Regions from separate parts of the Streptomyces sp. NPDC002520 genome, predicted to be linked through region 2. Evidence: predicted binding sites of a transcription regulator. Region 2 holds the regulator's gene; the other holds the start of a gene.
What was found. Region 2 encodes HrcA, which represses chaperone genes, less so after heat shock. Its sites were predicted from a motif close to TTNGCACTCNGNNNNNCNGAGTGCNAA; they were not measured.

Region 1: a site for HrcA is predicted at 4,872-4,898, ahead of groES (co-chaperone GroES). Genes of this name have one in related genera too.

The regions. Positions count from the first base shown of each region.
Region 1 covers NZ_JBSFXG010000007.1:22,996-30,036, reverse strand. The annotation lists gene ACWD5D_RS12700 (LysR family transcriptional regulator) at 1-186, opposite strand, end outside; gene ACWD5D_RS12695 (MOSC domain-containing protein) at 267-935, shown strand; gene ACWD5D_RS12690 (SDR family NAD(P)-dependent oxidoreductase) at 1,053-1,826, shown strand; gene ACWD5D_RS12685 (ester cyclase) at 1,903-2,610, shown strand; gene groL (chaperonin GroEL) at 2,670-4,298, opposite strand; gene groES (co-chaperone GroES) at 4,417-4,725, opposite strand; gene ACWD5D_RS12670 (polysaccharide deacetylase family protein) at 5,085-5,924, opposite strand; gene ACWD5D_RS12665 (polysaccharide deacetylase family protein) at 5,921-6,847, opposite strand; gene ACWD5D_RS12660 (THUMP-like domain-containing protein) at 6,938-7,041, shown strand, end outside.
Region 2 covers NZ_JBSFXG010000002.1:212,462-219,502, forward strand. The annotation lists gene hemW (radical SAM family heme chaperone HemW) at 1-379, shown strand, start outside; gene ACWD5D_RS03990 (Uma2 family endonuclease) at 484-1,074, shown strand; gene ACWD5D_RS03995 (DUF3097 domain-containing protein) at 1,052-1,921, opposite strand; gene ACWD5D_RS04000 (MBL fold metallo-hydrolase) at 1,956-2,678, opposite strand; gene hrcA (heat-inducible transcriptional repressor HrcA) at 2,841-3,857, shown strand; gene dnaJ (molecular chaperone DnaJ) at 3,858-4,994, shown strand; gene ACWD5D_RS04015 (nitronate monooxygenase) at 5,193-6,281, shown strand; gene ACWD5D_RS04020 (16S rRNA (uracil(1498)-N(3))-methyltransferase) at 6,278-7,027, shown strand.

The DNA.
Region 1 (7,041 bases), on a different contig from region 2:
GCCGGCCTGGGTCAGGCGCATCTCCCGGCCGCCGCGGACCAGCAGCGGGGTGCCGACCGAGGCTTCCAGGGCCTTCATCTGCTGGCTCACGGCGGGCTGGGTGCAGCCCAGTTCGCGTCCCGCCGCGGAAAAGGAGCCGGTGGTGGCGACGGCGCGCAGGACACGGAGATGACGGGCCTCGATCACCCTTCGAGCATAAGCCGGGCTTGGATGTGGCACCCAATTTCGCGTCGACGCTTTGGGATGTGGTCCCGTACCGTGCGGTTATGAAGCTACTCTCGGTCAATCTGGGCCGCCCCCGGCCGGTGCCGTACACGGACCAGGCACAGGGTGTGACGGGCATCGACAAGCGGCCGGCCGACGGGCCCGTACGGGTGGCGGCTCCGGGACCCAAGGGGGTCGGCGGGAGCGGGCTGGCCGGGGACGCGGTCTGCGAACTGCGCCACCACGGCGGCGACGACCAGGCGCTTTACGCCTTCGCGCGCGAGGACCTCGACGACTGGGAGCGCGAGCTGGGCCGGTCGCTGTCCGCCGGCTGCTTCGGCGAGAACCTCACGACGGAGGGTCTCGACGTGTCCGGGGCGCTGATCGGGGAACGCTGGCGGATCGGTTCCGAGGTGGTGGTGGAGGTGACGTCGGGGCGCATCCCGTGCCGTACGTTCCAGGGCCATCTGGGCGAGCGGGGCTGGGTGCGCAGATTCACCCGGAAGGGCGCGCCGGGGGCCTACCTGCGGGTGGTCGAACCGGGTGAGATCCGCGCGGGCGATCCGATCGGGATCGTGCACCGGCCGGACCACGGGGTGACGGTCGCGATGCAGTTCCGCGCGATGACCACGGAGCGGGAACTGCTGCCGCGGGTGCTCGCGGCGGGCGAGGCGCTGCACCCCGAGACGCTGGCCGCGGCCCGCAAGTACGTGGCGGGCCAGGACCGCTGAGGGGACGTCATCCGCACGGCATCCGCACGGCATCCGCACGTCACAGGGCCACCGGCGCGTCACCTGTCCGTCGCCGCAGCGGCGGCCGCCGTCGGTGCGGGTCACTACGCTTGGGCCATGACAACGGCTCTGATTACGGGATCGACCGCGGGGATCGGTGCCGCCTTCGCGCGGCGGCTGGCGGCCGACGGGCATGACCTCGTCCTGGTGGCCCGGGACGAGAAGCGGCTGCGCGAACAGGCGACCGAGCTGCACGACCGGCACGGCATCGAGGTGGAGGTGCTCGCCGCCGACCTCGCCGAGGACAAGGGCATCGAGACCGTGGCCGACCGGCTCGGCGACCGGAAGCACCCGGTCGACCTGCTGGTCAACAACGCCGGCTTCGGCAACAAGGGCCGCTATCTCGAGGTGTCGATGGCCGACGAGCTGAGGATGCTCAAGGTGCACTGCGAGGCGGTGCTGCGGCTGACCTCGGCGGCCGCCGAGGCGATGCGTGAGCGCGGGCGCGGCGGAGTGGTGAACGTCGCCTCGGTGGCGGCTTTCGTGCCCCGGGGCACGTACGGCGCCTCGAAGGCGTGGGTCGTGCAGTTCACGCAGGGCGCGGCGAAGGACCTCGCGGGCAGCGGGGTGCGGCTGATGGCGCTGGCGCCGGGCTTCGTGCGCACCGAGTTCCACGAGCGGGCGGGGATGGGCACGGACAACATCCCCGGCTGGATGTGGCTGGACGCCGACAAGCTGGTCGCCGCGGCCCTGGCCGACCTCGCGCGCGGCAGGACGCTGTCCATCCCGGACCCCCGGTACAAGGCGCTGATGGGTCTGGTGAAGGTGGCCCCGCGCGGGCTGCTGGGCGGGATCTCCTCGAAGACGGGGCGCAAGTACGGGCCGCAGTAGCGAACGGGTGACGCCATCGTTCCGGTGCGAAAATGGACATGACGGATCCGGGGCAGGGGGGCCGGGAGGCGGCGTCATGACCTTCGTACAGCTCATCGAGTGCAAGACCAGCCGGTTGGACGAGATGAACCGGCTCCTGGACGACTGGGTTGCGCAGACCAAGGGCAGGCGAACGGCGGCGCACGCGCTGGTCGGCAGGGACCGTTCGGACGCGTCGCACATCGTGGAAGTGGTCGAGTTCTCCTCGTACGAGGAGGCGATGCGCAACTCGAACCTGCCGGAGACCGACCGGATCTTCCGGGGCATGGTCGCCCTGTGCGACGAGATGCCGACGTTCACCGACCTGGACGTCGTGCGGGACGAGCGGCTGTCCGCGATCACCGTGCGCAGGTTCTTCGAGGCGCTCGCGACCGAGGGCGAGCTGCCCCCGCTCAACGACCTGCTGGACGAGGACGTGCACAGCCACGATCCGGTGAATCCGCAGGACAGCATCGGGATGGACAACGTCCGCGGCGAGTACGAGATGTGGCGCCGCGCCTTCGACTTCACGTTCTCGGTCGAGGACGTACTCACCCAGGGCGACCAGGCCTGCGCGCGGTGGACCTGGAATGCCACGCACAAGGGCGATTTCCTGGGGATCGCGCCCACCGGCAGGCAGGTCTCGATGACCGGACTGACCCTGTTCCGGTTCACGGACAACGGCAAGATCGCCGAGACGTGGTGGCAGCACGACCAGCTCGGCCTGATGCAGCAGCTGGGCGCGCTGGACGAGTTGGAGCGGTAGACAGGGCGAAGGCCCGGCTCCCCTTCCGGGGCGCCGGGCCTTCGTCACGAGCGTGAGGCTCAGTGGGCGTGGCCGTGACCGTGGCCGTGGCCCGCGGCAGCCTCTTCCTCTTCCTTCTTCTCGACGACCAGGGTCTCGGTCGTGAGGAGGAGGGAGGCGATGGAGGCGGCGTTCTCCAGGGCGGAGCGGGTGACCTTGACCGGGTCGATGACGCCGGCCTTGACCAGGTCGCCGTACTCGCCGGTGGCGGCGTTGTAGCCGCTGCCCTTGTCGAGCTCGGCGACCTTGGACACGATCACGTAGCCCTCGAGGCCGGCGTTCTCGGCGATCCAGCGCAGCGGCTCGACGGCGGCACGGCGGACGACGGCGACACCGGTGGCCTCGTCGCCCTCCTTGCCGAGGTTGCCGTCCAGGACCTTCACGGCGTGGACGAGTGCGGAGCCACCACCGGAGACGATGCCCTCCTCGACCGCGGCGCGGGTCGCGGAGATGGCGTCCTCCAGACGGTGCTTCTTCTCCTTCAGCTCCACCTCGGTGGCGGCGCCGACCTTGATCACGCACACGCCGCCAGCCAGCTTCGCGAGGCGCTCCTGGAGCTTCTCGCGGTCCCAGTCGGAGTCGGTGTTGTCGATCTCGGCCTTGATCTGCGCGACGCGGCCCGTGACGTCCTCGGACTTGCCGCCACCCTCGACGATGGTGGTGTCGTCCTTGGTGACGGTCACGCGGCGGGCGGAGCCCAGCACGTCCAGACCGGCCTGGTCGAGCTTGAGGCCGACCTCCTCGGAGATGACCGTGCCGCCGGTGAGGATCGCGATGTCCTGCAGCATGGCCTTGCGGCGGTCGCCGAAGCCGGGGGCCTTCACCGCGACGGCGTTGAAGGTGCCGCGGATCTTGTTGACGACCAGGGTCGACAGGGCCTCGCCCTCGACGTCCTCGGCGATGATCAGCAGCGGCCGCGAGGCACCCGCCTGGATGACCTTCTCCAGCAGCGGCAGCAGGTCCTGGATGGACGAGATCTTGCCCTGGTTGATCAGGATGTACGGGTCGTCGAGGACGGCCTCCATACGCTCCTGGTCGGTGACGAAGTACGGGGACAGGTAGCCCTTGTCGAAGGCCATGCCCTCGGTGAAGTCCAGCTCCAGACCGAAGGTGTTGGACTCCTCGACGGTGATGACACCATCCTTGCCGACCTTGTCCATGGCCTCGGCGATCAGCTCGCCGACCTGCTGGTCCTGGGCGGACAGCGCGGCGACGGCGGCGATGTCGGACTTCTCGTCGATCGGGCGGGCCGAGGCGTGCAGCTCCTCGGAGACGGCCTTGACCGCGGCGTCGATGCCCTTCTTCAGGGAGGCCGGGGAGGCACCGGCGGCGACGTTCTTCAGACCCTCGCGCACGAGCGCCTGGGCGAGCACGGTGGCGGTGGTGGTGCCGTCACCCGCGATGTCGTTGGTCTTGGTCGCCACCTCCTTCACCAGCTGCGCGCCGAGGTTCTCGTACGGGTCATCGATCTCGACCTCACGGGCGATCGTGACACCGTCGTTGGTGATGGTGGGGGCGCCGAACTTCTTGTCGATGACGACGTTGCGGCCCTTGGGGCCGATCGTCACCTTCACCGTGTCGGCCAGCTTGTTGACGCCGCGCTCGAGGGCGCGACGGGCGTCCTCGTCGAACTTCAGGATCTTCGCCATGACAGCGGGAGCCCTCTCGGAAAATCTCGGTGGAATGAAACTGCGCCCCGGGCGCCCGGCTACTTATCGGTCGCGGGGGGCCAGGGGCGCAGTCATGAGCAGAATTGCTCGGGGTGAACTACTTCTCGATGATCGCGAGCACGTCGCGAGCCGAGAGGACGAGGTACTCGTCGCCGTTGTACTTCACCTCGGTGCCGCCGTACTTGCTGTACAGGACGACGTCGCCGACCTTGACGTCGAGCGGCAGGCGCTCGCCGTTCTCGAAACGGCCCGGACCCACGGCGAGGACGGCGCCCTCCTGGGGCTTCTCCTTCGCGGTGTCCGGGATGACCAGGCCGGAGGCCGTGGTCTGCTCGGCGTCGAGCGGCTGGACCACGATGCGGTCCTCGAGCGGCTTGATGGCAACCTTGGAGCTGGCGGTCGTCACGATCCGACCTCCCCCTTCGGAGATCTCACGGGGTTAACTGTCTGAGGTGGCGACCAGGTGGATCCGTCGTCGCGGGTGCCGGACCTGCCCGTCGCTTTGTTGGCACTCTCATCTGCCGAGTGCCAGAGCCGAGACTATGACCGGGGTTAGCACTCGGTCAAGCGGAGTGCCAATTGCCGTGCGGCGCGTCGGCGGAGTCCGGCCTCTGGAGTCGGGTCGCTGATGGTGTCGGTGCCACCCTCTCGGGGGCTGCCACCCTCTCGGGGGCTGCCACCCCCGGGCCCCCGCTTCGGCCCTGAACGGGCCTCGTCCGCGAACTCCCCCAGAGGGGGTGCCCCCGGACGGGCTGGATTTCTCGGCTACAGGTAGTCCTCCAGGCGCGCCACCGTCATTCCCCGCTTCTGCACCCTGTGCAGCAGGAGGAGTGTGCGGTCCCTGAGGGTGTGGCCCGTGGCCTTCTCGGGGCCGACCAGGACGATGTCGCCCGGGTGGAGGCGCTTGTCGCCCCTGGCGTAGGTGAGGCCGTCGGCGTTCATGACGGCTCGCCACAGGACGACGTTGGAGATGCCGCAGGCGGCGGCAGCGCGGAGGGTGGTGCGGTCGTAGCGGCCGTGCGGCGGGCGCAGGAGGTGGGGGCGGGTGCCGAAGCGGAGGGCGAGGCGGTCCTGTTCGGCGCAGATCTCGGCGCGCTGGCCGGTGTAGGACCGGCCGCGCAGGGCGGGGTGGTCGAGGGTGCGGTTCTCCGCCGTGGCGCCGGCCGCGCGGAGGCGGGCGTAGTGTCCGGCGGCGGGGGCGACGACGCTCTCGGGGAGGAAGAGGCTCACCGGGAGGTGCAGGTCGCGGACCATGTCGACGAAGCGCGGGTCGCGGGCGGAGCCGTCGTCGTAGGTGAGGAAGACGACCTTGTCGGTGGTGGCGACGCGGTCCAGGACGCGGGGGTCGGAGGCCTGCTCGGTGTGGGTCAGCAGGCGGACGGGGCGGGCCGGCGGGGCGGCGAGCGGGGTCGCGAGTCCCCAGCGGCGGTAGGCCTCGTCCGGGTGCGGGCGGGATGTGCGGACTCCCTCGGCGGCCTTCTTGCCGAGGCGTTCGATGGGGTCGACGGACTGGGCGCAGCCGGTGAGGAGGAGGGCCGAGGCGAGTACGGCGGTCAGGGCCCGTCGGTGCCCCAGGCCGCGCGTGCACCGCCCCGGGCGCCTCACAGGTAGTCCTCCAGGCGGGCCACGGCGTAGCCCTCGCGCGTGACCTTGTTCAGGAAGCGGCGCATGTCGTCGACCATCGTGCCGTTCCAGTCGTCGTGGCCGCGGAAGTGGGTGAGGACGATGTCGCCGGGATGCAGGTCGCGGTCGTCCTCCCGGTACTCCCAGTGGTCGACGAAGACCTCCTCGTCCCAGATGGGCGCGTACTTGATGCCGCAGGACTTCGCGGCGCGCAGGGTGTCGCCGTTGTAGTTGCCGTACGGCGGCCGGAAGACGGTGGGCGCCTTGCCGAACTGCTTCTTCATGACCGCCTGCATGCCGCAGATCTCGTCCCGCTGCTCCTCGTAGGACAGGCCGGGGAGATAGGGGTGGGTCATGGTGTGGTTGTTGAGGGTGTGGCCCTCGGACTGCATCTTGCGGAAGTAGCCGTAGTCGTCCTTCACCAGGTAGTTGCTGAGGAAGGCGCTGTACGGGATCTTCAGGTCGCTCATCATGCGCAGGAAGTCGGGGTCCTTCTCGGCGCCGTCGTCGATGGTGAGGAAGACGACCTTCTGCTTGGTGGGGACCGTGGTGAAGACCGGGGGCAGGTCGTCCTCCACCTGTCCGTCGACCTCGAAGCCGGCGCGTGCGGTGATCTTCGGCTTGTGGGCCGGCGGGGCGGGGGGCGTGAGCGGCACCGCGTCCAGTTTCCAGAACTCGGAGGCGGCGACCAGGCGGGTGCGTTCGGCGGCGGCGTCCAGGGGGTGGTCGGGGCCCGCCTGACCGGCCTGGCCGCCGGGGCCGGGGTGGCCGGCGGAGTCCCCGCCGGAGCCGGCGCAGCCGGAGAGGACGGCGGTGGTGGCCAGGGCGAGGGCGAGGGCACCGTAGCGGAGCGCCGTTCTCGGGTGCCGTGCCGGAATTTTGTCATTTTGTACTACTGCTCGCATGGTGTCGGATCCTCGCAGGACCCCGCCCCGATCCCTGCCCGACACCGCCGCCGGAAGCGCACCATCCACCGACTGGCCCACAATGACCCGGTGAACGACCAGCTCCCCTCCTTCCACTCCCTGCGCACGCCCGAGGGCCGGGCCCTCCTCGACGAGGTGCGGGGCACGGCCCCGGCGGACGAACTCGCCGTCGC
Region 2 (7,041 bases):
TCTGCACAACGCGCTGTACTGGCGGGGTGCCGACTGGTGGGGAGCCGGACCCGGGGCTCACTCGCACGTCGGCGGGGTGCGGTGGTGGAACGTCAAGCATCCGGGGGCGTACGCGGCCGCCCTCGCCTCCGGCCGCTCGCCGGGTGCGGGGCGCGAGCTGCTGTCCGACGAGGACCGGCGGGTGGAGAGGATCCTGCTGGAGCTGCGGCTGCGCGAGGGGGTGCCGCTGTCGCTGCTCAAGGAGGAGGGGCTGGCGGCGTCGCGGAGGGCGCTGGGGGAGGGGCTGCTGGAGTCGGGCCCGTACGACGAGGGGCGGGCCGTGTTGACCCTGCGAGGTCGGTTGCTGGCGGACGCGGTGGTGCGGGACCTGGTGGATTGATCACTCAGGCGAGTGAATCAGTGCGGAGCACAGGTTCGGTCCCTAACCTGGTTCGTAAGCTGCCGCCGTAATTGCACGGTGGCGGAAACCGGAGGACTGCGGAGATGACCGCTGTGGACGACCGACCGATGACCACCGGCATCGTGAAGATCTTCGAGAACCTTGAGGTTCCCGATGGGTTCAAGGTCGAGCTCCTCCGGGGGGTAATTGTGATGATGGCGGGGCCGGACGTGGCCCACAACGACATCGTTGAGGCGGTTCAGGACCAGATTCCCCGGCGGCACTGGCGGCGACTCCAGACCCAGGACATCGCCATCCTCGAAGAGACCAGCGAGCCGCAGCCTGACCTTGTGGTCATTGAGCGTGGTGCCGGACCTGGTCAGGGAAGGCTGATGCCGTCCGAGGTCATCACCTTGCTCGTGGAGGTCGTCTCCAAGACAAGCGTGGACCGAGACTACGGGGTCAAGCGGTCGATCTACGCAGCGGCGAAGATTCCCGCTTACTTCATCATCGACCCCGTGATGGGCCAGTGTGTGCTGCTCACTGAGCCGACGGGCCATGGAGAGGACGCGGACTACCGGTGTCAGCGGATCACCAAGTTCGGCGACCTCACGCCGTTGGAGCCACTGGGTATCGAACTGGACACCAGCGAATTCGCCACGTACGAGAAAGTCAGGCCCCACCGCTACCCGTGACGAAGTCGATCAGCTCCTCCACCCGCCCCAGCAGCTCCGGCTCCAGGTCCTTGTAGGACCCGACCCGCTTGAGGATCGCCTGCCACACCGCCCCGGTGTTCTCCGGCGGCCAGCCCAGCGCCCGGCACACGCCCGTCTTCCAGTCCTGGCCGTGCGGCACCCGGGGCCAGCCGTCGATGCCCAGTGACGACGGCTTCACCGCCTCCCAGATGTCGATGTACGGGTGGCCCACCACCAGCGCGTGCTCGCTCGTCACCGACTCCGCGATACGCCACTCCTTCGTGCCCGGGACCAGGTGGTCCACGAGGACGCCCAGGCGGGCGTCCGGACCCGGCGCGAAGGACTCCACGATCGCCGGCAGATCGTCCACGCCCTCCAGGTACTCCACGACCACGCCCTCGACGCGCAGGTCGTCGCCCCACACCTTCTCGACCAGCTCGGCGTCGTGGCGGCCCTCGACGTAGATGCGGCCGGCGCGTGCCACGCGCGCGCGTGCGCCGGGGACGGCCACCGATCCGGACGCCGTACGGGCGGGCCGGACCGGACCCGAGGACGGCCGTACGAGCGTCACCACCTTGCCCTCCAGCAGGAAGCCGCGCGGCTCCAGCGGGAACACCCGGTGCTTGCCGAAGCGGTCCTCCAGGGTCACCGTGCCCGCCTCGCAGCGGATCACCGCGCCGCAGAACCCGGTCCCGGGCTCCTCCACCACCAGGCCGGGGTCCGCCGGGACCTCCGGCACGGGCCGGGGCTTCTTCCACGGAGGTGTCAGGTCGGGGGAGTACGTACGAAGGCGCGGGCCCGAAGGGCCCTCGTCGGAAGGGCGGTGGCGGGAGACGGGTGGGCGCATTCGGATGACGATAGGAGAAGCCCCGGGGCCGCGCCTACGACACGCCGAAACGTGCTGCCAGCTCGTCGCGTTGGCGTCGTACGAACGCCGCGTCCACCACCGCTCCGTGACCGGGCACGTACAGCGCGTCCTCGCCGCCGAGCGCCAGCAGCCGGTCCAGGGCGTCCGGCCAGCGTGAGGGTACGGCGTCCGGGCCCGCCTGGGGTTCGCCGGACTCCTCGACCAGGTCGCCGCAGAAGACGATCTCCGGGCTGCCGGGGACGAGGACCGCGAGATCGTGGGCGGTGTGGCCGGGGCCGACGTTGGCCAGCAGAGCCTGGCGGCCCTCGCCGAGGTCGAGGGTCCACTCGCCGCAGACCAGATGGCGCGGCGCGGTCAGCGCGTCCACCGCCTCCTCGGCGTCCGCCGCCGGCAGGCCGTTCCTGATCGCGTCCAGCCGCAGGTCCTCGCGCTCGTGCGCGAACACCGTCTCCAGGCCCACCGCCGCGTACACCTGCGCACCGGCGAACGCTGCCGCGCCGAAGACATGGTCGAAGTGGGGATGGGTCAGCGCGAGATGGGTCACACGCCGGCCGGCCAGCCGCTGCGCCGAATCGCGCAGCCGCGCGCCCTCCGCGAGGCTCGACCCCGCGTCCACCAAGAGCGCGGTGCCCGCGCCGACGACCAGCCCCACAGTGCAGTCCCAGCCGGGCAGCCGGCACCGGCCGACCCCTTCCGCCAGCCGCTCCCACCCCAGCTCTTCCCAAGTCACCGTCATACCGAGACGCTAGCTGTCACAGGCCGTCACCGCGGTACCGACCTTGCCCAGTCAGTACCCCACGGCCGTACACTTGGCCGGGGAAGTCTGGCACTCGCACGCGTTGAGTGCCAGGCCAGGGCCCGAGGAGCCGAGGGGACGACGTGATGGAGGTGCGCGCGGATGCTGAGTGAACGCAGGCTGCAGGTTCTGCGCGCCATCGTCCAGGACTATGTGGGCACCGAGGAGCCGGTGGGGTCGAAGGCGCTCACCGAGCGGCACAACCTCGGCGTCTCCCCGGCGACCGTGCGCAACGACATGGCCGTCCTGGAGGACGAGGGGTTCATCGCCCAGCCGCACACCAGCGCCGGGCGCATCCCCACCGACAAGGGCTACCGGCTGTTCGTCGACAAGCTCGCCGGGGTCAAGCCGATGACGGCCCCCGAGCGGCGTGCCATCCAGAGCTTCCTGGACGGCGCCGTCGACCTCGACGACGTCGTGGCGCGCACGGTACGGCTGCTCGCGCAGCTCACCCGGCAGGTCGCCGTCGTGCAGTACCCGTCCCTGACCCGCTCGACCGTGCGGCACGTGGAGCTGCTCGCGCTCGCCCCCGCGCGCGTGATGCTCGTGCTGATCACGGACACCGGCCGGGTCGAACAGCGGATGATCGACTGCCCGGCGCCCTTCGGGGAGGCCTCGCTGGCGGATCTGCGGGCCCGGCTGAACAGCAGGGTCGCGGGGCGCCGGTTCACTGACGTGCCGCACCTGGTCGAGGACCTGACCGACGCCTTCGAGGTCGAGGATCGCGGTACGGTCTCCACGGTGCTCTCCACACTGCTGGAGACACTGGTCGAGGAGAACGAGGAGCGGCTGATGATCGGCGGTACCGCCAATCTCACCCGCTTCGGACATGACTTCCCTCTCACGATCCGGCCCGTCCTGGAGGCGCTGGAGGAGCAGGTCGTGCTCCTCAAACTCCTTGGCGAGGCGAAGGATCCGGGCATGACCGTGCGTATCGGGCACGAGAACGCCCACGAGGGACTCAACTCAACCTCCGTCGTGTCGGTCGGCTACGGTTCGGGCGGCGAGGCGGTTGCCAAGCTCGGCGTGGTCGGACCGACCCGCATGGACTATCCGGGAACGATGGGAGCGGTACGCGCAGTGGCACGGTACGTCGGACAGATCCTGGCGGAGTCGTAAGTGGCCACGGACTACTACGCCGTTCTCGGCGTGCGCCGCGACGCGTCGCAGGATGAGATCAAGAAGGCGTTCCGTCGGCTCGCGCGCGAGCTGCACCCGGACGTCAACCCGGATCCGAAGACCCAGGAGCGGTTCAAGGAGATCAACGCCGCTTACGAGGTGCTGTCGGACCCGCAGAAGAAGCAGGTCTACGACCTCGGCGGCGATCCGCTCTCACAGGCCGGCGGCGCCGGCGCGGGCGGCTTCGGGGCCGGTGGCTTCGGCAACTTCTCCGACATCATGGACGCGTTCTTCGGCACGGCGTCGCAGCGCGGACCGCGCTCGCGCACCCGGCGCGGCCAGGACGCGATGATCCGGCTCGAGGTCGAGCTGGACGAGGCGGCCTTCGGGACGACCAAGGACATCCAGGTCGACACCGCGGTGGTCTGCAACACCTGCAACGGTGAAGGCGCGGCTCCGGGCACGTCCGCCCAGACATGTGACATGTGCCGCGGCCGCGGTGAGGTCTCCCAGGTGACCCGGTCCTTCCTGGGCCAGGTCATGACCTCCCGTCCCTGCCCCCAGTGCCAGGGCTTCGGCACGGTCGTCCCGACACCGTGCCCGGAGTGCGCCGGTGACGGGCGCGTGCGCTCCCGTCGCACGCTGACCGTCAAGATCCCGGCCGGTGTCGACAACGGCACCCGGATCCAGCTCGCCGGCGAGGGCGAGGTCGGGCCCGGCGGCGGTCCCGCCGGTGACCTGTACGTCGAGATCCACGAGCTGCCCCACCAGACCTTCCAGCGGCGCGGCGACGACCTGCACTGCACGGTCACGATCCCGATGACGGCGGCGGCCCTCGGCACGAAGGTGCCGCTGGAGACGCTGGACGGCATGGAGGAGGTCGACATCCGGCCCGGCACGCAGTCCGGCCAGTCGATCCCGCTGCACAGCCGTGGTGTCACGCACCTGCGCGGCGGCGGTCGCGGCGACCTGATCGTGCACGTCGAGGTCACGACGCCGACCAAGCTGGACCCCGAGCAGGAGCGGCTGCTGCGCGAGCTGTCCAAGCTGCGGGGCGAGGAGCGGCCGCAGGGCCAGTTCCAGCCGGGGCAGCAGGGGCTGTTCTCGCGGCTGAAGGACGCGTTCAACGGACGCTGACGTTCAACCGGACGCCGAGGTGAGGTGAAGGGGCGCCGCCCCTTCACCTCCGCCAGGGGGCTTCGCCCCCTGGCGTCCCGGCCCCCCGTGCCGGCCTTCGCGGGCCTTGCGGCTCTCCCGGTGTCATCGGCCCAGGTGCAAACGGTCATGAGGAAGCCCGGATTCGGACTTGTACACATGACGTGACACGATGTGTTCATGTCCTCCGCACTGACCGATCTCTTCCCCCTTCCGATCGTGCAGGCCCCCATGGCGGGCGGCGTCTCCGTGCCGCAGCTCGCCGCCGCCGTGGCCGAGGCCGGTGGGCTGGGGTTTCTCGCCGCCGGGTACAAGACGGCCGACGGCATGTACCAGGAGATCAAGCAGCTGCGAGGGCTCACCGGCCACCCCTTCGGCGTGAACGTGTTCGTGCCGCAGACGGACCACGCCGAATCGGGCGCGGTCGAGCTGTACGCCCAGCAGCTGGCCGGCGAGGCCACCTGGTACGAGACGGAGCTGGGCGACCCGGACAGCGGCCGGGACGACGGGTACGACGCCAAGCTCGCGGTGCTGCTGGACAACCCGGTACCGGTGGTCTCCTTCCACTTCGGTGTGCCGAGCCGGGACGTGCTGGACGCGCTGCGCCGGGCCGGCACCCTCACCCTGGTCACGGCCACCACCGCCGAGGAGGCCCTCGCGGTCGAGCGGGCCGGTGCGGACGCGGTGATCGCCCAGGGCGTGGAGGCCGGCGGCCACCAGGGCACCCACCGGGACACCCCGGAGAACGACGGCGCCGCTGTCGGACTGCTGTCGCTGATCGCCCAGATCAGGGAGACGGTGTCCCTCCCCGTCGTCGCCGCGGGCGGCATCATGCGGGGCGGCCAGATCGCGGCGGTCCTCGCCGCCGGTGCCTGTGCCGCCCAGCTGGGCACGGCCTTCGTTCCCACCCCCGAGTCCGGCGCCAACCCCGTGCACAAGCAGGCACTGACCAACCCCCTGTTCGCGCGCACCGAGTTGACCCGCGCCTTCACCGGACGCCCGGCCCGCGCCCTGGTCAACCGCTTCCTGCGCGAACACGGCCCCTACGCCCCCGCCGCCTACCCCGAGATCGGCCATCTGACCGCCCCGCTGCGCAAGGCCGCCGCCGAGGCCGGTGACGCGCAGGGCATGGCGATGTTCGCCGGGCAGGGACATCGGATGGCCCGCGAACTGCCCGCCGGGGAACTGGTACAGGTGCTGATGGTCGAACTCGCCGCGGCCAGGGCGGCGTTGTCCGACCTGGCACGGCGCGGAGGTGACGCGCGATGACCGCGCCCGTTTTCGTCGTGGACCGACTCGACGGCATCGGACCGGAGTTCGTGCTCGACGGCCCCGAGGGGCGGCACGCCGTCTCCGTGAAGCGGCTGCGGGCGGGGGAGGACGTCGTCCTCACCGACGGGCGGGGCCGCTGGGCCGAGGGTGTCGTCAAGGCCGCCGAGGGCAAGGACCGCCTGGTGGTCATGGACCTGGTGTCCGTGCACGAGGAGCCGCTCCCCGCGCCCCGCATCACCGTCGTCCAGGCCCTCCCCAAGGGTGACCGGGGTGAAGTCGCCGTGGAGACGATGACCGAGGTCGGCGTCGACGCGATCGTGCCCTGGCAGGCGTCTCGCTGCATCACCCAGTGGAAGGGCGACCGCGGGCTCAAGGCCCTCGGCAAGTGGCGCTCCACCGCCCGCGAGGCCGGCAAGCAGTCCCGCCGGGTCCGCTTCCCCGAGGTCGCGGACGCGGCAACGACCAAGCAGGTCGGCGTACTTCTGGCCAAGGCCGACTTCGCCGCCGTCCTCCACTCCGACTTCGAGCACGGCAGCGCACCGCTCGCCGACGCCGAACTCCCCGCGGACGGCGAGATCGTGCTGGTCGTCGGCCCCGAAGGGGGCGTCTCCCCCGAGGAGTTGGCGCTTTTCGCGGAGGCGGGGGCGCGGTCGTACGTACTCGGTCCTACTGTGTTGCGCACGTCCACCGCCGGCACCGCCGCCGCGGCTCTCCTGCTGGGTCGCACCGGTCGCTGGTCCTGACACACGGGGGCACC